DNA from 3 places in the Paraburkholderia sp. RL18-085-BIA-A genome. Region 2 is predicted to be linked to each of the others. Evidence: predicted binding sites of a transcription regulator. Region 2 holds the regulator's gene; each other region holds the start of a gene.
What was found. The regulator LexA, encoded in region 2, represses DNA repair genes until DNA is damaged. The targets are predictions, from matches to a motif close to ACTGTATNNNNATACAGT.

Region 1: P0D89_RS14900 (VRR-NUC domain-containing protein) is a predicted target of LexA. The motif match lies at 2,124-2,141, and genes of this name have one in related genera.
Region 3: P0D89_RS17430 (CppA family protein) is a predicted target of LexA. The motif match lies at 3,707-3,724, and genes of this name have one in related genera.

What each region holds. Positions count from the first base shown of each region.
Region 1 is NZ_JARESU010000017.1:122,134-129,966, forward strand. Features, by position in the region: gene P0D89_RS14895 (ATP-dependent DNA helicase) at 1-337, opposite strand, end outside; gene P0D89_RS14900 (VRR-NUC domain-containing protein) at 334-2,109, opposite strand; gene P0D89_RS14905 (LutC/YkgG family protein) at 2,229-2,813, opposite strand; gene P0D89_RS14910 (lactate utilization protein B) at 2,800-4,191, opposite strand; gene P0D89_RS14915 ((Fe-S)-binding protein) at 4,188-4,931, opposite strand; gene P0D89_RS14920 (FadR/GntR family transcriptional regulator) at 5,260-6,006, opposite strand; gene P0D89_RS14925 (S10 family peptidase) at 6,234-7,833, opposite strand, start outside.
Region 2 is NZ_JARESU010000023.1:27,317-35,149, forward strand. Features, by position in the region: gene P0D89_RS17780 (hypothetical protein) at 1-288, shown strand, start outside; gene P0D89_RS17785 (ABC transporter permease) at 433-1,260, opposite strand; gene nodI (nodulation factor ABC transporter ATP-binding protein NodI) at 1,354-2,268, opposite strand; gene P0D89_RS17795 (universal stress protein) at 2,547-3,011, shown strand; gene P0D89_RS17800 (DUF2939 domain-containing protein) at 3,090-3,734, opposite strand; gene P0D89_RS17805 (hypothetical protein) at 3,892-4,236, opposite strand; gene lexA (transcriptional repressor LexA) at 4,430-5,080, opposite strand; gene P0D89_RS17815 (sulfate ABC transporter substrate-binding protein) at 5,395-6,435, shown strand; gene cysT (sulfate ABC transporter permease subunit CysT) at 6,602-7,501, shown strand; gene cysW (sulfate ABC transporter permease subunit CysW) at 7,498-7,833, shown strand, end outside.
Region 3 is NZ_JARESU010000022.1:78,599-86,431, reverse strand. Features, by position in the region: gene P0D89_RS17445 (methyl-accepting chemotaxis protein) at 1-378, opposite strand, end outside; gene P0D89_RS17440 (GFA family protein) at 1,122-1,523, shown strand; partial or broken gene P0D89_RS17435 (methyl-accepting chemotaxis protein) at 1,600-3,146, opposite strand; gene P0D89_RS17430 (CppA family protein) at 3,385-3,675, opposite strand; gene P0D89_RS17425 (DHA2 family efflux MFS transporter permease subunit) at 4,367-5,929, shown strand; gene P0D89_RS17420 (MarR family winged helix-turn-helix transcriptional regulator) at 6,028-6,465, shown strand; gene P0D89_RS17415 (efflux transporter outer membrane subunit) at 6,518-7,833, shown strand, end outside.

The DNA of each region.
Region 1 (7,833 bases), on a different contig from region 2:
GCGCGCGGCACAGCAGATGACCATACACCAGCGCCTGCGCCCAATGCAGCGCGCGGTGATTGGCGGGCATCCGCTCCAGATCGCCGCGATGCGTCTTGACCTCTTCGAGACGGTTGGCGGCCGGATCGTAGCCGTCGGCGCGTCCGCGCACTGTCAGACCCCGATGCGTGCCCGTCAGCGTGATTTCGCTTTCGTAGCCGCTCGCGCGCCGCCCGGCGACCGTTACGTGACCGGCCATGCCTTCCAGCGAGGTTGGCGCGGGTGTGAAGCGCAGATCCAGATCGCCGCGTCTCGCGGTGAACTCGCACATCGCGCGCACGGCCACCACGTAGGTCATGCCGCTGCCCCAGTGCCGATCGTTGCGATGGTCTGCGCCATGGCTTCAGGTTCCAGGAGCGCTTCTTCAGCCCACCGCACGTCGAGCACCCGCACCGGCATCCCATGCTGCGCGCAGTACGCGAGCCAGCGAATCTGATTGTCCTGCAAGCGATCGCCGGGGCCCTTCACTTCGATCAGCTCATAGCGGCGTTCGGCCGGCCAGAAGCGGATCAGGTCCGGCAAGCCCGAACGGTTGCCGCGAATATCGCGCAGCAGACGCTCGAACCACAGCCTCAGATGCGCGGCGGGCAAACAGTCGAGCGCCATTGCGATGAGTTCCGGCGTAAGCAGCCCCCAGAAGACGAACGGCGATTGCAGCCCTGCCTTGCTGCGCAGATGCCGCAGAATCGTCTCGCGATAGACGCCGCTATCGAGTTGCGCAAGACACGCGGCGAACTGTTCCGCGCGGCGCGCGTGAAAATCCGGCGCGTGCAGATCGGCCGGGCCGCGCTGGAACGGATGAAAAAACGCGCCGGGCAGCGCCGCGAAAACCGGCTCCCAACACAGCAAGCCGAACAGCGAGTTGATCAGCGCGTTTTCGACGTAGTGCACCGGCGCGGCCTCGCATGTCAAATGATCACGCGCGACGTATTCGACCGCTTGCGGCGTCTCGGGCTTCGGCAACACCAGCGTGCTGCGCTCGACCGGCCGAGCGGCCGGCAAGCGTTGCGCCGGTTCGCCGCGCTTGCGCCGCAAACGCGGCAACATGCGCGCGATGCGCTGCGCCTCTTCTTCGCTTTCCGGCGCGACGGCTGCTTGCGAGGCCAGCGCGAAGGCTTCGTCGAAGCGCTCGCTGCGTTCGAGCACTCGCATGCGTCGGTGGCGCGCGCCGGGCCACGCGCAGCCTTCATAAACAGCGAGCGCGGCGCTCCAGTCCTGGCGACGCTCGCAATCCTGGCCGATACGGAACAGCAATTTCGCGCGACGCGTTTCGAGCCACGGGTTCGCGGTTTCGATCGCGGCGACGGTGGCGACGAGTTCTTCGTGCGCCGTCGCGGCGCCGTCGATGGAAAGCCACTCCAGTGCTTCGCGGCACGCATGCAGCGCGAGATAGGCGTCGATGTCCGCGCGTTGCTGGAACGCGCGCGACGACGGTGAGAACGCCACCTTTTCGTACTGGAACACGCCGAGATCGGCGAGCACGAACTCCGACCAGTCTTGCTGCAAGTTGCCGAAGAACATCAGACGCAGCCGTTCGCAAAGCGGCGCAATGACGACGTGAAGGACGCGGTCCGTGGTCTGCGCATGCCATACGGAAAGTGGGCGCTGCGGTCCGCTTTGTGCCTCGCTATTGCCTGCATAAAACGGTCGCAACGTTTCAAGCGGATCCGGCTTGCGCAAGCTCTTTGCACCGGGAATCAACACAAGGGCTTCCGCGAATATCTCCAGCAACTGGGCGCGTGTGCTGAGCGCGAACAGATCGTCGAGTGTGAGGGCCGGTTCGGTATCGATCCAGCCGAGCGCCGCCATCGGCGCGGCCGCCTGCAACGGACAGCCGATCTCGTCATAGGACAGACGGCTCGCGCGAAACAGCGTGCCTTTGCGCATCAGCATGCGCACGAGCAGCGCCCGCGATACGGGTGGCAAGCCTGCGAACGCGTCGATGAACGCATGCTCCTGCGCGTCCATCAGATCGTCGTAACGCGTGGCGAGCCACGCCAGCGCGCGCTCGAAATTCTGTAGATAGTAAGGGACGTCAGAGCGGAAATCTGACCGAGCATCATTTGCCACGGGCTTGTGCATAGACTGTATGTTTATACAGTGATGATAGCAAAGTCGGTGGCGGGGGCGGCCAGTGGCGCCTCATCGATGAAGCCGCAGCGCGCATTCCGGCTACTGCGGAAAATGCTTTAAGCGGCCAACCACACCACAGTCAACGAGCGCACGCCCTGTGCGCCGCGAATCAGCACGCCTTCGATATCGGCTGTCGCCGAAGGTCCGGTGACGAGCGCCGCGTAACGCGCGTCACGGAAATCGCCACGCCGATAGACGTCCTGCAAACCATCGATCAGTTGCGCGGAATCGAGCAACACGATCAGATGCTGGACGATATAGCCCAGCGCGTTGACCACATACTCGCGTTCGCTGAACCAGACCGAGCCGGTTTCGGCCACGCCAAAGCGGGCACGCACCACACCGACGTCGACATCCTCCAACGAAGTGGGTTCCGTGTCCGCCGTCAGCGCACGCGTACCCGGCACTTCGGGGCTTGCCGATGCAATCGACACCGCATCGCCGAACCGCTCCCGGATCAAAGCGCTCACCTCGCTTGCGGTCGCCGCCTCGACACAGGTGCCGCCCATCGCCTGCAATGCCGCAGTGAAACGCGCACGGCGATCGCCGCCCGCCGTGTTGAACAGCGGCACATCCGGACACGGCCGTGCCGGCGGTTGCGCGGCGCGCACCTTGGCGAGAAAAGCCTCACGCGTTGCCATCACCACCTCCGCGATTTTTCTTGTACCAGGCATGGAAGGTCAGCTTCGGCGCTTCCGGCAACTCACGCTGCTTGCCCCAGATGTTGAGCGGGTTATACAGCACGAAGTTCGGCAGATGACGCAATGCGCCGCCCATCGACGACACCGTCGCGCGATACAAGGTCGGGCTCGCCAGCAGACGCCCGGCCATCTTCAACACTTCCTGCTTCACGAACGGCACTTCATGACGCTCGGCGATCACCGTGCGCCATTTGTAGATCTGCTCGTGAATGTTGATCTTCACCGGACACACGTTCGTGCAACTGCCGTTGAGCGTCGACGCGAACGGCAATGCACTGTAGCGCTTCAGATCGAAAGTCGGATTGATGATCGCGCCGATGGGCCCCGAATAGGTTCCGCCATACGAGAGTCCGCCGCTGCGCCGATACACCGGACAGGTGTTCATGCAGGCGCCGCAGCGAATGCACTTGAGCGAGTACCAGAAGTCCTCCATCGCGAGCCGCTCCGAGCGGCCATGATCGACGAGGATGAAGTGCATCTCGGTGCCCGGACGCGGCGCGCGGAAATGCGACGTGTACTGCGTGATCGGCGAGCCCAGCGCGCTGCGCGACAGCATGCGGATAAACACGCCGAGATCCGACACCCTGGGAATCAGCTTCTCGATGCCGATCGACGCGATATGCAACGGCGGCACGTTCGCGGACAGATCCGCGTTGCCTTCGTTAGTACACACGACGACCGTGCCCGTCTCCGCCACCGCGAAATTGCAGCCGGTCATGCCGGCTGTCTTTTCGCGCACGAAGTACGGGCGCGTATTCATGCGCTGGCTCTCCGCGAGATAGTGGATGTCGCTATTCTTCGGATCGGTGCCGATGGTGCGGCCGAACAGCTCGGCGACATCGGCGCGCAGCTTATGTACCGCCGGCACCACCATGTGGCTCGGGTCTTGATGATCGAGCTGCTGGATGCGTTCGCCCAGATCGGTTTCCATCACCGTAATGCCGCGCGGTTCGAGATACTCGCGCATCTTGCATTCGTCGGTGAGCATCGACTTGCTTTTGACAAGCGTGGTCATGCCGCGCCCGGACATGATCTCGTGCACCAGCGCGTTGTGTTCCTCGGCGGTGGCGGCCCAATGCACGACGACGCCGTTGGCCTCGGCAGCCGCGGCGAACTGTTCCAGATAATCGGCCAGGTGCGACAGCGTATGTTCCTTGATGCCCGACGCCAGTTCGCGCAGCGTCTCCCATTCGGCGATACCATGCGCCTGCGCATCGCGCTTCTCACGCAAATCCCACAGACGTTTGTCGTGAAACGCGACGTGCTCGGTCTTTTTGATGAAAGCGCCCGCGGCTTTCGCGTGATCTATCCGGCTCATTCGCGTGCTCCGTTGAGAACCTGCGCGATATGAATGAAGCGCGCGTCGGCCTTCATGCGTTCCGCGCAGCCTTGCTGGTGCATCAGGCACGACATGTCGCCCGACACGATGTATTCGGCGCCCGCATTCAGATGGTCGCGCACCTTGTCCTGCCCCATGCGCACCGACACCGGTTCTTCGGTGACCGAGAACGTGCCGCCGAAACCGCAGCATTCGTCGGGTCTTGCCGGCTTGACGAACTCGATGCCCTTCACGCGCTCAAGCAATGCACGCGGTTTCGAAAACGGCGTGGCCGCGATTTCCGACACCGATGCTTCCTTCAGATGACGCAACGAGCTGCAACTGTTGTGCAAGCCGACGCGATGCGGAAACTCTGCCCATGGAAATTCACGCGCGCCGATCACGTCGTGCAGAAACTCCACCAGTTCATACGCGTTCGCGCGGACCTTCCTCACTTCGCTGGTCTGTTCGATGGCGGTGAGATGCTCGCGTACATGATGGATACAACTCGCGGACGGCCCGACGATGTAGTCGTAGCCCGCGAAGTTGCGCGCGAACACGCGCTCGGCGCCGGCTGCGTCGGCATGCGCGCCGCTGTTGGCCATCGGCTGGCCGCAGCAGGTTTGCTCCTGCGGATAATCGACCTCGATACCGAAGCGTTCGAGCAATTCGAGCGTGGCGATCCCCACTTCGGGATAGAACGCGTCGATGAAGCACGGGATGAACAGGGCGACTTTCATAAGCTCTTTGAAAAGAATGCGGCGAGCGGAGATTCGCCTACTCTACTGCGGAACGGGGCTGGAAGGCCATGACAGCTTGGGGACGCCCGCGGACCGGGTGCGAGTTCCGAGTGGCTCGGCCTGTTTGGTCATGTTGGTCTGACCACGAATATAAGGAAGTCGCCGGATCGTGTCAATCGCGAAAGGAAGCGCGCGGGAGGTTGCCGGCTGAAGCGCGCGGCGTGCGGCAAGAAGCGGGGAGCCGCACGAGGTTGAGTCTGAGGAACGCCTCCGGACATGGCGTGAGGCTAACGCACGCGATTACGCAGCCGATTAAGCAGCCATCCGCTCAGGCAACCCCATTCGCCGACGGATTCGCCGCGTCGTCCTTATACATCTCGCGCACATACGTCAGATGACGCTCGGCCGCCTTGCGCGCCTTCTGCGCGTCGCGCGCCATCACGGCGTCGTAGATAGCCTGATGCTGGCTCATCAACTGCTTTTCCATCGCGTCATCGTAGTCGATCAACCGATGATATTGCCGCATACCTTCGCGAATCAGCGTATGGATGCCATGCATCACATGAGCGAGCGCGACGTTGTGCGTGGAGTCGGCAATCGCAAGGTGAAACGCGGCGTCCAGTTCAGCCAGGTTCACGCGATCCTGCGACAGTGAGCCAGCCTTCAACGCGTTGAAGGCCGCGCTGATCTTCTTCAGGTCCGCCGCAGTCGCGCGTTGCGCGGCATACACAGTCGAAATTGCTTCGAGCCCCTGGCGCAGTTCCAGAATATCGGCGCTGGTGCGCGGATTTTGCAGCAGCAGCTCGGCGAGCGGCTTGGAGATGATCGGCGCGGTTACGTCGACCACTGTGAAGCCGCCGCGCCCCGACGTTTCGATGTAGCCGTCGGCTTCCAGCCTGATCAACGCTTCCCGCAGCGACGGCCGCGACACGCCGAGCTGCGTGGCCAGATCGCGTTCGGCCGGCAGCCGGTCGCCCGGCATCAGCGTGCCCTCCGAGATCAGTTGCTTGATCTGGTCGGACACCACGTCGGAGAGCCGTTTGCGCGTGAAGGACTGGATCGGGCGGAATTCCATGGGCAGCGATCGGTGAAACCGGGTTGACGAAGCAGATTGGCAGGCAGTGGCCGAAGACCCGCGCGACCTTGAACGACTGTCGCACGGTGCGTGAATTATACCGTTCGACAGCAAGCGCCGAGCTTGCGCGCTACGGACGATGCGTGCGGCAAAGGACGGACGTCCCGCTATTCAAACGAGGCCCGAAGGCCGCACGAACGCCAGCGCATCACATCGGCTCGCGAATCTCAACGCGCGCCCGCTTCATAGAAGCCCACCAGGTCGCCCTTGAGTGCATGCAGTGCGCGATCGTCGAGGTAGATCATGTGGCCGGTCGGATAGTAAGCGAGCCGCACATTGGCGCGCAGCGGCCCGTCGAGCCCCAGATGCGCCAGCGCGTACTCGGTCGCGTAAAACGGCGTGGCGAGATCGAAATAGCCGTTCACCGACATCACACGCAACTGCGGATTCTGTCGCATCGCTTCAGCGAGATCGCCAGCCGCATACGGCGCGGTCAAATGTTCGCCCCACCATTCGCGGTGCTTCCAGTCCCAGTGTGTCAACGTGTCGTCGTTAAAGACCACGTAGCGGTCGGCGGGCGTGAAGTGCAGGTCCTCGGCGAAGTGCCGATGCAGCGCCGCATCGAAAGCGCTCGACACGCTGCTCACGGACGCGTCGAAATCCGGATGCTCGGACGCATCGTCGAAGTCGATGCCTTCGAAGCGCCCATCGTAACGGCCGACGCTGCGCGACTGATCGCGCAGCAACTCACTGCGAAAGCGCGAAGGATAAAGGCGCAAGCGATTGCGCTTCACGTAGCCGACATCGAGGCCGGTGAACTGCGCAACGCGCGCGGCAATCGCATCGCGCTGCTCGTCGGGCAGCGCGTCACCCTGCGCGAGCGCCTGCGCATAGGGTCCGCGTGCAAACGCGCGAGCGTCGTCGAGAAAAGCCGGCAAGCTGGCGGGCTTCGGCACGATCTTGTCGTGATACCAGGCAATCGCCGCGAAACTCGGCAGATAGCTTTCGCTTTTGAAATCCGACCCCGGCGAAAAGGCCTGGGAGTCGAGCACGGACGACATCAGGATCACACCGTTGAGCGCGATATTGTTCTGCCCCAATCGATACGCGAGCATCGCGGCACGCGCGCTCCCATACGATTCGCCGAGCAGATACTTCGGCGAATTCCAGCGCTGGTTCAGCGTCAGATAGCGGTCGATGAACTGCGAGAACGCGCCGAGATCCTGATCGACGCCCCAGAAGTCCTTGCTCGCGCCATGCCCGACGACCTTCGACAAGCCCGCGCCCACGGCATCGATAAACACCAGGTCGGTGACGCCGAGCAGGCTGTCGGGGTTGCCGTCGAGCGCGTACGGCGCGGGCGGCGTGCTGGCTGGACTCGCGGTACGCACCCGCTTCGGTCCGAACGAGCCGATCATCAGAAACACGCTGCCAGCGCCCGGGCCGCCGTTGAAAAGGAAGGTGACGGGGCGCGCCGAGGGTGCTTTGGTGGCGACCGTATAGGCGACGTAGAACACGCTTGCATTGGCCTCGCCGGTCTTGTCGCGCAACAGCAGGTTACCGGCGGTCGCCGTGTAGTCGATCTTGCGGCCATCGAGGCGGATCGAATGCTGGGTGACGGTCGAGTTTTCCGGTGGCACCGGGATCACCGCCGCGGATTTGCCACTGCGCTGCGCTGTGTCCGACGTATCGGTACGAGCGGCTGAGGATGTGCGCGGCTGGCTGCCCGTGCGCGACGGCACGACGTGCGGATCGTGCTGTTCTTCGTTCGTGTCAACGTTCGCATCGGCGGGTCGACGGTGCGTGCCGGTCTGGCTGCGCGCGGGG
Region 2 (7,833 bases):
ACCATCGGCGTGGAAGCGTTCACGCTGATTCCCGATGGCGACAAGATTTACGATCCGGCCGACGGACTGTGGCCGCAGGAATTGCAGATCTCGCTCGACGGTCCCGTCGAGGAAGCCGATCCGGACGAAGTGCGCACGGTGCGTCTGATCGCCGACGATCCGGCCACGGTGTTCCGGGTTGAATGGCAGCGCGCCGATGGGAAGATCGGGCGTCAGGATGGCGGGCCGTTCGCGACGGTCGCGTTTATCTCCGACGTGGATATTCCGTGGACGGACGACGAGGACTGAAGCGGGTTGGTTGAGTGCGGGCGCGAGGTGTGGAGTGCCGGGCGCCTCGCGTGACGCAACTGCAACCGCGGCAGTAACTAAAAGAAGTTGCAGTGGGTTCGCTGCATGCCCGCTAGCCGTCTGCGGTTCCTCAAAGGCATTGACTTATTTCATCATCCGGCGGCGAAACAGAATCGCCGACACGATAAACCCGCCCACCGCATAAGCCGCCAGCACGGCCAGATGCAACACCGCGTGGTCGATGGGCCGCGCCAGCATCGCCGGGCGGATCAGATCGACCGAGTGAGCGAGCGGCAGCAAGCCGGTCACAAACCGTGCGGCGGCGGGCAGTTGCGATGCGGGAAAGAACACACCGGAGAGCAACAGCATCGGCGTCAAGACCAGCGTCTGGTAAAACATAAAAAAATCATACGAGGGCGCGAGCGCCGTCACCACCATCGCGATACTCGCGAACGCAAGCCCGGTCAGGATGATGACCGGCAACGCCAGCAGCATCGACGGGAAATTCGCATAGCCCAACACGCCGGCCACCAGCATGATCGCTGCGCCCGACAGCATCGACTTGCTGCCCGCCCACATCACCTCGCCGAGCACGATGTCGCCGAGCGTGAGCGGCGTGTGCATGATCGCTTCCCACGTGCGCTGTACGTGCATGCGCGAAAAGCCCGAATACGTCGACTCGAAACTCGCCGACATCATGACACTCGACGCCACCGTGCCCGCCGCCAGAAACGCGATGTACGACACGCCGTCGACATGCCCGACCATCAGCCCGAGTCCGAAGCCGAGGCCGAACAGATAGATCATCGGATCGGCGAGATTGCCGAACATCGACGCGAGCGCGAGCTTCTTCCACACCAGATAGTTGCGGCGCCATACCGCGATCCAGTTCACCGCGTTGGCCGGGAAGGCGCCGAAGGGCTCCTGCTTCGACGGCGTGTCGCCCGGGGCTTCGTAAGTGCGTGCGTCCATTGCGTGTCTCGTGCGGGGGCGTTGCTGTGGCGTGGCGGTTTCGTTGCGGTGGCGTTATAGCTAGCGAGAGGGTGCTCGCATCAATGCGCGCCTTCAATCCTGCATCTCGCGACCGGTGAGCCGCAGGAACACGTCTTCCAGATTCGCCGGCCGATGCAGATAGCGCAGATCGGCGCGTTGCTTGAGCCGCGCGTGCACCGGCTGCGCGTCGTTCACGTAGCAGAACAGCGTCTCGCCGCTGATTTCCGTGCGCTCGACCAGCGGCGCCAGTTCATCGCGCAACGCAAGCGGATCGGGTCCGAAGATCTCGATCACATCGCAGCCGATCTCGGAGGCGATCAGCGCGCTCGGCGCGCCTTCGGCGATCTTGCGTCCTTCCTCGATCACGCACAGCCGGTGACAAAGCCGTTCGGCTTCTTCCATGAAGTGCGTGGTCAGCAGGATGGTCTTGCCGCGCGTGAGCAACGACCGCAGCCGCTCCCAGATCAGATGCCGCGCCTGCGGATCGAGCCCGGTGGTCGGCTCGTCCATGATCAACACGTCGGGATCGTTGATGAGCGCGCGCGCCAGCGTGAGACGCCGCTTCATGCCGCCCGACAACTCGCTCACGCGGGAATCCGCCTTGCTCTCGAGGCGCGCGAATTCGAGCAGCGACGGCACCGCCGCGCGACATTGCGCGGCGCTCATGCCGAAGTAGCGGCCGAACACCAGCAGATTCTCGCGCACCGTGAAATCGGGATCGAGATTGTCGAACTGCGGCACCACGCCGACCCGAGCCCGTGCCACGCGCGCGCGGCCGGGGATCGGTTCGCCGCACAGCCGGATCGCGCCGGCGTCGGGCGCCGCGATGCCGAGCAGCATGCGCAGCGTGGTGGTTTTGCCCGCGCCGTTTGGGCCGAGCAGGCCGAAACATTCCCCGGCGTTCACATGAAACGACAGTCCGTCAACGACCGTCTTTTCGCCGTAGTTCTTTTTGACCTCGTGGAATTCAATGGCGGCTTCAGGCATAACTATCGATCGAGGCTCCGGAAAACGGCGTTGATGGCCGGGAAGGCCGCCTATTCTAGGCTATCGCCGGCTAACGTCGAGTGGCGGCGAGTCGTTTCAGCGAGCCTCTTTTGCACTGCGCCATTGGCCCGCAAAAGCATCGCGATGGACGACCAATGTAGCGCGCACCGGGTTAGGGCGCGCCAGTTGCACACTTAGCGTTTTCCATCCCTTGCCAGTTGAATTGCGGCGCACCATGATTGATTCAGACCGCGCTTTCCGCGCGAAGGGAGAAAACCATGGCGAGCTACCAAAAAATCCTGCTGTGCTACGACGGCTCGCGCGAAGGCCGTAAAGCCCTGCGTTGCGGCGCCGACCTCGCGTTGGATCTGAAGGCGGAAACGCATCTGCTGTCCGTGGTCGACATGCGCTCCAGCATTGCGCAAAGCGCGGGCCTGCTGACCGATGTGGCGTGCGGCAGTTTTGAAAAGACCGCGCGCGATATTCTGCAGGAAGGGGTGAACTGGCTCACCGAGCGGGGCGTGAATGCGCAAGGGCATTTCGCGTTCGGCCATCCGATCGACGAGATCGCCAACCTCGCCAATGAATTGCATGTCGACCTCGTGGTGGTCGGGCATCGCTGCCGCACCGGCTTGTCGAGGTGGTGGATGGGCGCGGGCAATACGCCTTTGCTCGACCGGGTGTCGTGCAGCATTCTGGTGGCCTGTTCTTCCGCGCAGGAGCAGCAGCAAGCCGCGGCTTGAGGCGGCTTACCGCTTGATGCCCGCTGTGCGCAAACGGGCAGTGCGTCGGTCGAGTGGCTGGCCGTCAGGGCCAGCCGATCACTCGTTCAGATTAATTGCGGCCAGCTTCCACGTGAACAGACCTTCGCGCCTGAAAATCGCCGAGTAATGCGCGGCGTCCTCGCCGCCACGCCGGTAGGTGACGACGAACTCGTTGAGGCTGCGATAACCCGCCGAGGTTTGCCGTTGCGCGGGAGCAGCGTTGCCATTGGCGCTGTTGTTGGCATCACCGGCGGCAGGCGACGCGGGTGTTTCCGCGGCCGTAGGCGGGGCATTGTTCGCGGCAGCCCCTTCGGGTGGGCGCTCGCCCGGGTCGCCGTGCGGCGGCATACCGTTCAGCAAGGCCGCGACGCCGTCCGGTGTCGCATAAGCGTCGACTAGCGGACCGATCAGCGTCACGCCGATCATTGCGCCGATGGTGGCGAGTTTGCTGTTGTTATCCGCGTCCAGCCGACGTGTCAGCAAGCCGGCGATCTGCAGCTTCAGGCTGTCGCGCAACGCGGGGAAATCCACATACTGATTGACGGTTTCAACGTCGCGCGCATCGGCCGCGCGTTTGAGATTGTTCAGTGCGATATACGGTGATGCGTAAGCAAACCCGAACACGGCGATCACCACAATCACGATCAGCGTGATGATCAGCGGCCGGGTGGCGCTGCCTTTGTTGCGTGTCGGAACTGTCATCGAGCGGGACTCCCCATCAGGTTTGATCTAACGTGGACCTCGGTCACGCAGAAACCATCCCATTCTAGGCAAATTCCGCTGGCTAGTCTGGAAAGGGCGAAACAGCGAACGATTACGTGCGATGCATCAGGCAACTGCTGGCGGGCTCAACACTTAGTCAAGACTCGAACACCGCGCCGTGGACATTGGCTTCGTCGGCAATGCATCGGTCGATCATGCGGCACACCGCGTCGACCGTGCCGACCATGATCAGCCGCGACGGCCCGTGATAGACCCGCACCGGCGCGCGACGCGCCGGCTCGGCCGTGTTCAACCCCGAGTTCAATGACACGCGAGCAAATGCGGGCAACGCAGAAGGCAGGCTCGCTGCCTCGGCGGGTGTGTCGAACAGCGACGCGGTATTCGCCGCGGCCGCTTCGATCAATGAGCAAGGCACCAGATTGCGCAAATGGCGCAGACGACCGAACTGGCGAAAAGGCAGCAGGCGGGCAAGGCGTTCCATGAGTCTCTCCAGGCGATGCAGCGTTGATGCAGTGTGAGTGTGGCCAATAGTTACAAGCGAGGCACAAGCGAGGCACAAGCGAGGCACAAGCGAGGCACAAGCGAGGCACAAGCGAGGCACAAGCGAGGCACAAGCGAGGCACAAGCGACGTATCTGCGACGTATCTGCGACGCCAAGGCGCCGCGCTTGCGGCTTAAAACTCGCCGGGACGAATCAGCCCCACGGCGATGCCTTCCAGCGCGAATTCCGCACTGCCGGTCTCAACGAAGATGTTCTCGTAATCCGGGTTCTCGGCGATCAGCTCGATGCCGTTGGACCGGCGCTTCAGGCGCTTGACCGTGACGTCGTCGCCGAGGCGGGCAATGATGATCTGGCCGTCTTTCGCTTCGCTCCTCTTTTGCACCGCGAGCAGATCGCCGTCGAAGATGCCCGCGTCGCGCATGGACAGCCCGCGCACCTTCAGCAGGTAGTCAGGCTTGCTCGAGAACAGCGCCGGGTCGCACGCGTAGTGCTGCGAGATATGTTCCTGCGCGAGGATCGGGCTGCCGGCTGCCACCCGGCCGATCAGCGGCAGTGACAGTTGCATGATGCTGGCATGCGGCAACGTGAACTGGTACGGAGCCTCGTCCGGGCCCGCCAGCAGGCGGATGCCGCGCGACGCGCCGGCCGCGAGTTCGATTACGCCCTTGCGAGCGAGCGCGCGCAGGTGTTCTTCTGCCGAGTTGGCCGAGCTGAAGCCCAATTCGGCGGCAATCTCCGCGCGGGTGGGCGGAAAACCAGTGCGTTCGATCGCCCGGCGGATCAGATCGAATACCTGCTGCTGTCGTGCGGTGAGTTTTGTCATGGCCACTGTATGAATGAACAGGTGACTGTATTTTTATACAGTATTCGGCGCAATTCAAGCTTTACTTTAAGTTCGCTGGCTGGGGTGGCGTTCCAGCGCCGCTCTGCGACGTCGAAACAGCCGTTTTCGTGCCGCAACGCCTTATCCAGCTGCCATTACCACTTTTGCGTATTAAAAAATGAAGAAACATTATTTTTAATGATGAAAGCGCTTCGATAGACTGGCCTCCGAGTTGGCGCTCATGTGCACGTGACCGCGACGCAAAACGACACCAGACGCTGTTTCAGCGGACCACAACGCGGAGAAGATCGAACATGAACCATCGACACACGGGGCTGGCGGGCAGGACCAGGCAACTCATCGCGGCGCTCGCGTTCGGCGCGGCCGGCGTGCTCGGCACAATCACCCAGGCGCACGCCGCCGACACTACGCTGCTGAACGTTTCCTACGATCCGACGCGCGAGTTGTATCAGGACGTCAACCAGGCGTTCGGCAAGGAATGGAAGGCCAAAACCGGCGAATCGATCACTTTCAAGCAGTCGCACGGCGGCTCAGGCGCGCAGGCGCGCTCGGTGCTGGACGGTTTGCAGGCTGACGTCGTGACGCTGGCGCTCGCCTACGACATCGACGCGCTCGCCAGCAAGGGCCTCGTCGACAAAGGCTGGCAAAAGCGCCTGCCGGACAACGCGGCGCCGTACACGTCGACCATCGTGTTCCTCGTGCGCAAGGGCAACCCGAAGCACATCAAGGACTGGGACGATCTGATCAAGCCGGGCGTGTCGATCGTCACGCCGAATCCGAAGACCTCGGGCGGCGCGCGCTGGAACTATCTGGCGGCGTGGGCGTATGCCGAACATCAGCCGGGCGGCAATGCGCAGAAGGCGAAGGAGTTCGTCGGCAAGCTGTACAGGAACGCGGGCGTGCTGGATTCGGGCGCGCGTGGCGCGACCACCAGCTTCGTGCAGCGCGGTATCGGCGACGTGTTGATCGCTTGGGAAAACGAGGCGTTCCTGTCGCTGAAGGAGTTTGGTCCGGAGAAGTTTGAAATCGTCGTGCCGTCGGTGAGCATTCTGGCCGAACCGCCGGTCGCGGTGGTCGACAAGGTCGTCGACAAGCACGGCACGCGCAAGCTCGCCGAAGCGTATCTGAACTTTCTGTACAGCGAAGAGGGCCAGGAGATCGCCGCGAAGAACTTCTACCGGCCGCGTTCGAACAAGGTGCCGGCCGACCTGACCGCGAAGTTTCCGAAGCTGAAGCTGTACACGGTGGACGATTCGTTCGGCGGCTGGGCGAACGCGCAGAAGACGCACTTTGCCGACGGCGGCGTGTTCGATTCGATCTACCAGCCACAGTAAGTCTGCCGATGCCTGCCTTGTTGTCCGGCATCGGCATCGGCATCGACGGCACGGCGCGGCAACGCGCCACTTTCGAGCGCGCCCCTGGGCGCGCTTTCGGCCAACCGGAATCCGGCGGCCGAAGATCGGTATCACAACGCAAGCATCAACCTGAAGAGTATCCAGCATGACGACGTTGACCTTCCGAAAACCGAGCGCGCTGCCCGGTTTTGGCCTGACACTCGGCATCACGGTGGCTTATCTGAGCCTCGTGGTGCTGATCCCGCTGGCGGCGACCTTTCTCAAGACCGCGACCCTCGACTGGGATCAGTTCGTGCGCGCCGTGACGTCGCCACGGGTGCTCGCGTCGTATCGCCTGACGTTCTTTTCCGCGCTCGGCGGCGCGCTGATCAACGCGGTGTTCGGCTTTCTGGTCGCGTGGGTGCTGGTGCGCTACACGTTTCCGTTCAAGCGCATCGTCGACGCCGTGGTCGATCTGCCGTTCGCGCTGCCCACGTCGGTGGCGGGCATTTCGCTCGCGGCGGTGTACTCGGGCAATGGCTGGATCGGGCAGTTTCTCGAACCGCTCGGCATCAAGATCGCGTTCACCCCAGCCGGCGTGCTGGTCGCGCTGACCTTCATCGGCTTGCCGTTCGTCGTGCGCACGGTGCAGCCGGTGCTCGAGGAGTTCGAGCGCGAGCAGGAAGAGGCGGCCGCGTGCCTCGGCGCATCGCGCTGGCTGACGTTTCGCCGCGTCGTGTTGCCGGCGGTGTTCCCGGCGCTGCTGACCGGCTTCGCGCTCGCGTTCGCGCGCGCGCTCGGCGAATACGGCTCGGTGATCTTCATTGCCGGTAACGTGCCGATGAAGTCGGAGATCACGTCGCTGCTGATCATCACCAAGCTGGAGCAATACGACTATGCGGGTGCGACCGCGCTGGCGGTGGTGATGCTGGTGGTGTCGTTTCTGATGCTGCTGTTCATCAATAGCTTGCAGTGGTATTTGCAGCGCCGCACGAGCCGCGGCGGCGCGGGGCCGGCGCCGGTTGCCGCAACGAGTGTCGTCGCGATCGGCGGAGGTGTGCAATGAGCCGCCAATCCGTGAACGACGCGAATCGCGCGGACCATGCGAATCGCGCGCATCACGCGAACAACAGCGCGGCCGTGGCGCTTGCGCCGCGTGCGCCACTGAACGTCGCGCGCCGGCCCGACCCGGTGACCGAACGGCCCGTGGTGCGCTGGCTGCTGACCGGCATCGCGCTGCTGTTTCTCGCGCTGTTTCTGGTCGTGCCGCTGGTCGCCGTGTTCTATCAGGCGTTGAACAAGGGCCTCGCTTTCTATTTCGAAGCGCTCGCCGATCCCGATGCGCTGGCCGCGATCAAGCTGACCGTGATCACCGCCGCGATCGCCGTGCCGCTGAAT
Region 3 (7,833 bases), on a different contig from region 2:
GTAATGGTGACGGCCGTCAGCATCGGCGCTGCTCGCGAGGTCCTTGCCTTCGAGTGCCGGCTTGATCGGATGCATCACCATCTGCGGCTTCGAGTTGATCACGAGGAAGTAGCCGTCTTCGCCGTAGCGGATGCCGCGCAGGCGCTCGAGCGCCTGCTTGCGCGCATCGGCCTCCGGCAGCGCGCCGCTTTGCGCCAGCGCCGCATACTCCGTCACGATGCCGAGTCCGACGTGCGCGACGTTCGAAAGGTCGTGCTTGCGTTCGTCGATGCGCGTCTCGCGCGACTGCCACGCCGCCGACACTGAGATCGCGAGCAATGCGACGAGGCTGATGATCAGCGGCAGCCACAGCTTCTGTGTAAAACTGAGTTTGTGCATCCTGAGTCCTCGTCGCAACGAATGAAAATCGCGCAGATGCCGTGCGGAGCCGCACGTGAGTAAGCGCGCGGGGCGGCGCCGTGGACTGTCCCGCGTCCAGATGCACCCTGCCTGAGTTATCGGCGGATACGAGTGAAGTCTTATCCTGTGAAACCCTCGGTCGATCTACAGCCCAACCCGATGCAATAGCCTGTTGGCGCTGCAGCCATTCAACCCGGCACTCGACGAGAGATGATTCGAGCAATGTCGACGGCGCGGCCCGTGCTGAACTGCCGTGCTATCTGGCGGTGGGACAACGGGTTGTGCGGGCTCGAACAGGCGGCCGGCTGCGAACCGACCATGTCGGGGAGCTGCTGAGCATCTGGCTCGAAGACAATGGAGCCCGAGCCAACTTGACCGTCTGTATCTTGACGCTCTATCGGTAGACATGCACCGAAGTTTGCCGGGTTGCCGGACTTCGCAAACTCGGAGTCGCTCGTGCGACTGTTCATTGATGACTGGCGTATGGGCTACGAATGCCCGTTAGTTGGCCGGATCGTAACGGAGCTCGGGCGCTGTAAACCGAAGACTTGAATGGGTATCCTCGCGCGAGCGCAACTGCCATGACCGGTTTCGACTACGGCTGGCGAAGGCTGCCGCCGGGCCCGTTTCGGCCGTTCGACATCGACTCCCAGCTCGTCAATAATGATGACCGTTAATCCCCAAATGGCTTGTGGCCGCGCCTTCTTTCAGAGAGAACAGCTATGAAACCATTGCTTGCCGGCAGATGTCTTTGCGGTGCTGTCCATTACGCGGTGAGAGACGAATTCGTCTATGCGTTGAACTGTCACTGTTCGAACTGTCGGCGTGCCACTGGCTCGGCGTTCAAGTCATTCGCGGGGATCGAGCGTGACAAGTTGTGCATCACTCAGGGTAAAGACAGCCTGCTGATTTTCGGCGACGAAAGAGCATCGCACGACGTGCACTGCAAGATATGCGGAAGCCTTATGTTCTCAGTGGTTCGTGATGGGGAGTTCGTCCACGTCACTTTGGGAACGCTCGGCGACACGCCCACTATTCGTCCGAGTGCACACATCTTTGTCGGTTCCAAGGCACCGTGGTATTCCATAACCGACCAGTTGCCGCAACACCACGAATTCGACTAACGACTGGGCAGCAGCAGGATTGCTGCGATTCAAACCAGCGACTGGACCGATCACTCGGTCGCCGGCATACCCTGCGTCACACCGGGGCTCGACCCAATTGGAATCGCCCGGCGGCGATTCTCAGCAAGTCGGTCTGCTCTTTAAGTGACGCCGCGGCGGCCGCCGCCTGCTCGACCAACGCTGCGTTCTGCTGGGACATTTCGTCAAACTGCGACACCGCGCGATTCACTTCTTCGATACCGTTGCTTTGGTCGGCGGAAGCCGTCGCAATTTCGTTCATGATCGCCGTCACGCGGCGCACTGCGGTACGAACCTCACCGATCGTCTCGCCCGCCTTGCCGACGAGCCGCGAGCCATCCGCTACGCGCGCGGTCGAGTTGCCGATCAGTTCCTTGATTTCCTTCGCCGCCACCGCCGAGCGCTGCGCAAGCGTGCGCACCTCGCCCGCGACAACCGCGAAGCCGCGGCCCTGTTCGCCAGCACGCGCCGCTTCCACGGCGGCGTTCAACGCGAGAATGTTGGTCTGAAACGCGATCCCTTCGATTACGGTGATGATTTCGCTCATTTTGCGGGCGCTTCCGTCGATCTCGCCCATCGTTGCAATCACCTGATCAACCACATCGGCGCCCGCGGCGGCAATGTCGTTGGTCGATTGGGCGAGCGCCTGACCCTGCCGCGCGTGCTCCGCGTTCTGCATGACCGCGCCAGTCAACTGTTCCATGCTGGCAGCCGTCTCTTCCACTGACGCAGCCTGTGATTCCGTGCGCTGCGACAGGTCGTTGTTGCCCGCCGAAATCTGCTGCGTCGCTGCCGCGATCGAATCCGTGCCGCGCGCGATCTGCTCGATCATCGCGGCGATGCCGTCCTGCATGGTGCCGACGCTGGCAACGAGCTTGCCCATTTCATCGCGGGAATCGAAGTGCAACTTGCCGGTCATGTCGCCCCTGGCAATCCGCTCGAAGTGACGCACTGTCAGATCGAGAGGGCGCGAGATCGCGCGCAACAAGGTGATGCCGCTCGTGACGCAGGCGATCAGACCGAGCGCGATCGCCAGCAGCGTGAAGGCCAGCAAGGTGTTGTAGTGGTCCTGCGCCGACTGGTAACGCGTCGCGCCTTGCTCGTTGCGAGGCTAGCCGTCTTTTGCGTCAACGCGGCGGCGAGCGGCGGAATATCTACCATTGCCAGCCTGTCGGCGCTGGCGTGGTCGCCCTTGCGCATGGCATCGACCATCGGCTGGATTGCGTTGTTCAATAGCGCGCTGCGAGCGTCCGCGACCACTTTCGACAGTGCCGCTTCCTCGTCCGAAGCGGGTAGCGCCTGGTAAGCTGCCCAGGCCGAGTTGGATACTGCGAGGTAATTGAGCGCCTTTTCGAGCAGCGCGGGCGTATCCGGTGACTCCGGATGGAGGAGCACGCGATCGAGGGTTGTACGAACGACCGTTAGGTTCAGGTTGGAGCGGCCGAGCGCAGTAGCGGCTGCGACGTCGTTCATGTACGCCTGCTTTACCGTGCCGTTCGCCACCCGCATACCGGCGATCCCAAATAGGCCCGTGACTGCTAGCAACGCTCCAAGCAACGTCAGCGTCGCCAGCAACCGAAATTTGATCGTCATATTCGGGCGCATGCCGGTCCGTTCTCTGTATAGGTCAAGACTGGATATCGGCGGACGGTCCGGATTCCTTGACGGTCGCGGGAGATTCCAGCGGATGCACGGTCTCGATCAGCGGCACAGGCCACGGCACATTGTAGAAACGCTGTCGGAAATGCACTCCGAGCCAGCGACAGCGGTCGTCGCGAGCCCAATGCCAGGCGGAATCGTGACGACACCCTGGCAGTCATTCCGTCAGCAGCCAGCGGAGTTTTTATCCGCTTCGCATGCCAGCAGGTACGGGCGTCGCACGGCGGGTCCGCGAAGCCAGGATCTGCCTGATTGTCGCCAGCGACTGTTCGGCCGTCGCGCTCGGCGTGTGCCGACGCTGCGCGCTGAAACGTGGCGCGGTCACCCCGAGTGTCCGGCATACCATCGAGAGGTACGGCTTCGACGGGCCGCACCGGCGCGCCGCGGCCACGATGGCTGCGTCGCCAACATGCTCGCGCAACCACGCGAGCGTGCGACGGTCTCGCTCATTTTGCACACGGACCAGATGCTCCATGACACCCTCCAGAACTGTATATCCAAACATACCTGTATATATATACAGTAAAGAGCGGATTTTCAAGCTAACGTTTTGGGCCTGTTGCGGGGCATCGGTACAAATGTGCCGCAGTGCGGGATGCCTTGGCGAAGCGGCGGCGCTCGAGGCTCTGGCGCATCGCTTCGGCGAGCGCGCGCATGACCAGGTTCTCCGGTAACGAAGAATGAAGACCGCGAACCACTCATGGCACGCGGGCTAGGGCGCGTTGCACGAGTCACGACGCGAGGATCTGCTCATTGCTCGCCTCTTGATATGCAACGGTTGAGCCCCTCCAGCAATCGTCTTCCCGTTTGAGCAGGCTTTTCCACCGCGGCGGACCGGCCGAGGTACGGGGCATTGACGTCGCACGTTTCCGCCACGGCCACGGGTCCACCGGAAGTTGGAGCGGAGCGCACCCACAAAAACGCAGCACGAAAAAGTTCTTGCATATAGCTGCATAGTCAGATAATGTTGTATCAGAAACATGGTGCAACGAACCCAACCCGCGAATGCCAGGCCACCACCCGTGGTCCACGGTTCCTGGACGGGCTGACGTGCACTGTCCCGGCAGAATGGCCCGGTATTTTTTTGTTCGAATAGCTGACATGTCAGATACTTTGACTGCCGACACACGGGTAGCTGAGTTCTGAATTAGCCCACAGGACGCATCATGAACCCGTCGACACATGCAGTTTCCCCGCCGCCACTGAACGGTGCCAGATTCATGCTCGGCACGTTCGCCGTGGCTCTGGCCACTTTCATGAACGTGCTGGATTCGTCCATCGCCAACGTCGCGATTCCGACGATTTCCGGCAATCTGGGCGTGTCCGTTGATGAAGGGACGTGGGTCATCACGCTCTTTGCCGCCGCGAACGCCGTGTCGATTCCGTTGACTGGGTGGCTCACCCAGCGTGTCGGGCCGGTCAAGCTATTCGTCTGGGCAATCCTGCTGTTCGTGCTGTCGTCGTGGCTGTGCGGCCTGGCCCCCAGCCTGCCGGTGCTGCTCGCGGCCCGGATACTGCAGGGCGCTGTGGCGGGGCCGCTCGTGCCGCTGTCGCAGGCGCTGCTGCTTGGCTCGTTCCCGAAGCAAAAGAGCTCGAGCGCGCTGGCGCTTTGGGCCATGACCGCGACGGTCGGGCCGATCGTCGGTCCGGCGCTGGGCGGCTGGATCACGGACAGCTACAGCTGGTCCTGGATTTTCTACATCAACATCCCGGTGGGTCTGTTCGCCGCCGGGGTGATCTGGACGATCTATCGCGACCGCGAAACGCCGGGACGGAAGCTGCCGCTCGACAAGGTGGGCCTGATCTCGCTGATCGCATGGGTGGCGTCGCTGCAGATCATGCTCGACAAGGGCAAGGACCTCGACTGGTTCAATTCCCCTGTGATCTGGGCGCTGACCATCGTGGCAGCAATCAGCTTCGTGTTCTTCCTGATCTGGGAGCTCACCGAAAAGAAGCCGATCGTCGATCTCCGGCTTTTTACTCAACGCAATTTCCTCGGGGGGACCATCGCGATTTCGGTCGCGTACGCGGTGTTCTTCGCGAATCTGGTGATCCTGCCTCAATGGATCCAGGGCTTTCTCGGCTACCGCTCGGTGGATGCAGGGCTCGTGACCGCGCCGCTCGGCATCTTCGCGGTAATCCTCGCGCCGGTGCTGGGCAAGATCATGCCGCGCTCGGATGCACGGGTGCTGGCGACGCTCGCCTTCCTCGGCTTCGCCGGCGTGTTCTTCATGCGCTCGCACTACACGACCGGCGTCGACCCGTTCACGCTGGTGCTGCCGACCTTGCTCCAGGGCATTCCTACCGCGCTTTTCTTCACGCCGCTCACGGCGATCATCCTGTCGGGCCTGCCGCCCGAAAAAATTCCGGCAGCAGCGGGGCTGTCGAACTTCGCGCGGATTTTCGCCGGCGCGGTCGGTACGTCGCTGATGAGCACCGGCTGGAACAACCGGACGATCCTGCACCATGCGCGACTGACTGAACAGGCGAGCGTGAACAATCCGAACTTTGTCGACGCCATCGCCAACCTGCAGGCGACGCTCGATGTCAGTGCGGCCAAAGCCATGGCGTTCTTCGAAACGTCGTTAAACACTCAGGCTTCGATGCTCGGCCTGAACGACGTGTTCTGGCTGTCGGGTGTGATCTTTCTCGTGATCATTCCGCTGATCTGGGTCACGAAGCCCGGTAAAGGCTCGAGTGCGGGCGCAGCGGGCGCCGGCGGCCATTGATCGACTGAAAGATATCGAGCATCATCAAACGAACCAAAAGATTCTTGACAATATCTGATAATGCAGTTATTGTTAATATCAACAAATTGGGGAGTGCAATGGGCCACTACACGAAGGAGAATTTCATGCTTACGCAAAGTGTCGGCTTCACGCTCACCAAGGCGCGCAATATGATCACCGCAGAGATGGATGCAGCCCTCAAGGACCTCGACATCAGCAGCCAGCAGATGGGTATTCTGCTCGCGCTCACGCGTGGCGCCGCCGCTACGCCGTTCGAACTGTCGAAGTTGCTTGGCATCGACACGGGACTCATGACGCGCACGCTGGACAAACTGGAAGCGAAGGGTTTGCTGAAACGTTCGCGCAGTGTCGACGATCGCCGCGTGGTCAATCTGACGCTGACGGAGAAGGGCGAGGAAGTGGCAGCCCAGATTCCCGAAATCGCGCCGCAAGTGCTGAACGAACGCCTGAAGAAGTTCACCAAGGCTGAGTTCGAAGAACTGCGCCGCCTGCTTCGCAAGTTCATCGGCGATTGAGTCTGGGCAGGCAGGTCCGTTTTTTTTGTTCAATTATCTGATAGGTCAGAAAATGAATAAGCAGTCTTTCCGGGCCGAGAGCGGCGCCCGTGTGATGAAGCTGGGTGTATCCATGATCTTCGCGGCCGTGCTTTCCGCCTGCGCCAACTATGCGGGCATTTCCAGCGACAAGCAGATGGCCGAGCCACAGCGGTTCGAAACCACGCAGAGCGTGCCGGCCGAGAGCGGCCGCTGGCCGGCAGCCGACTGGGTCGACCAGTTCGGTGACGCGCAACTGAAGGCACTGCTCGAAGAAGCGCTCAAGGGCAGCCCGACGATCGAACAGGCGCGTGCCCGTGTCGCCCAGGCGCAGGCGTTCAGCGAAACCGCCAAGTCCAGCACGCTGCCGCACGTCGACGCGAGCTACTCGCTCACGCGCCAGCAATACAGCGCCAACACACTCGTCCCGCCGCCTTTCGCCGGCTCGTGGCAGACCGAGAACAAGGGGCTGCTCTCCGCCTCATACGACCTCGACCTGTGGGGCAAGAACCGCGAAGCACTGAAGGCGGCCGTGTCGCAGGTGCAGGCAAGCCAGGCTGACGCAGAAGCCGTCAAGCTCACGCTGAATACGGCCATCGCACGCACTTACAACCAGTTTGCCCGGCTGTATGCGTTGCGTGACATCGCGCAGCAGGAGGTCGGGCGCCGCGAGCAGATCGACCGCATCACGGCAGGCCGTATCGCAACCGGTCTCGATACCGAAGTAGAGCGTAAAACCGCGCAGGCGAATCTCGCTACGAGCCGCGCGAATCTCGCGGCACTCGACGGCAGCATTCTGATCACCCGTTACCAGCTGGCCGCGTTGCTCGGCGCGGGCCCCGATCGTGGTCTATCGATCGTCCCCCCGACGCTTGGCGTTGGCGACGAAGTGCGTCTGCCGGACAACCTGCCGGCGGATCTGGTGAGCCGCCGCCCGGACATCGTGGCCGCTCGCTGGCGCGTGGATTCGTTGACGCACGAAGTGAAGGAAGCCAAGGCGGAGTTCTATCCGGACATCAACCTCAGCGCGGCCATCGGCCTCGACGCGTTCGGATTCGGCCGGTTTCTTACCGCCGCGAGCCGCACGGCTTCGGCAGGCGCCGCGATCCATCTGCCGATTTTCGATGGAGGCGCATTGCGCGCGCAACTGAAGGGCCGCTACGCCGAGTTTGACTATGCCGTGGCCGGCTACAACCAGACGCTGATCACCGCGCTGACCGAAGTTGCAACGCAACTCGCACAGATCCGTTCGAGCGATACACAACTCGTCGACGCACAGGCTGCGCAGCAGGCCGCGCAGAGCGCCGATCAGCTAGCGATCACGCAATACAAGGCCGGGCTGACCAACCA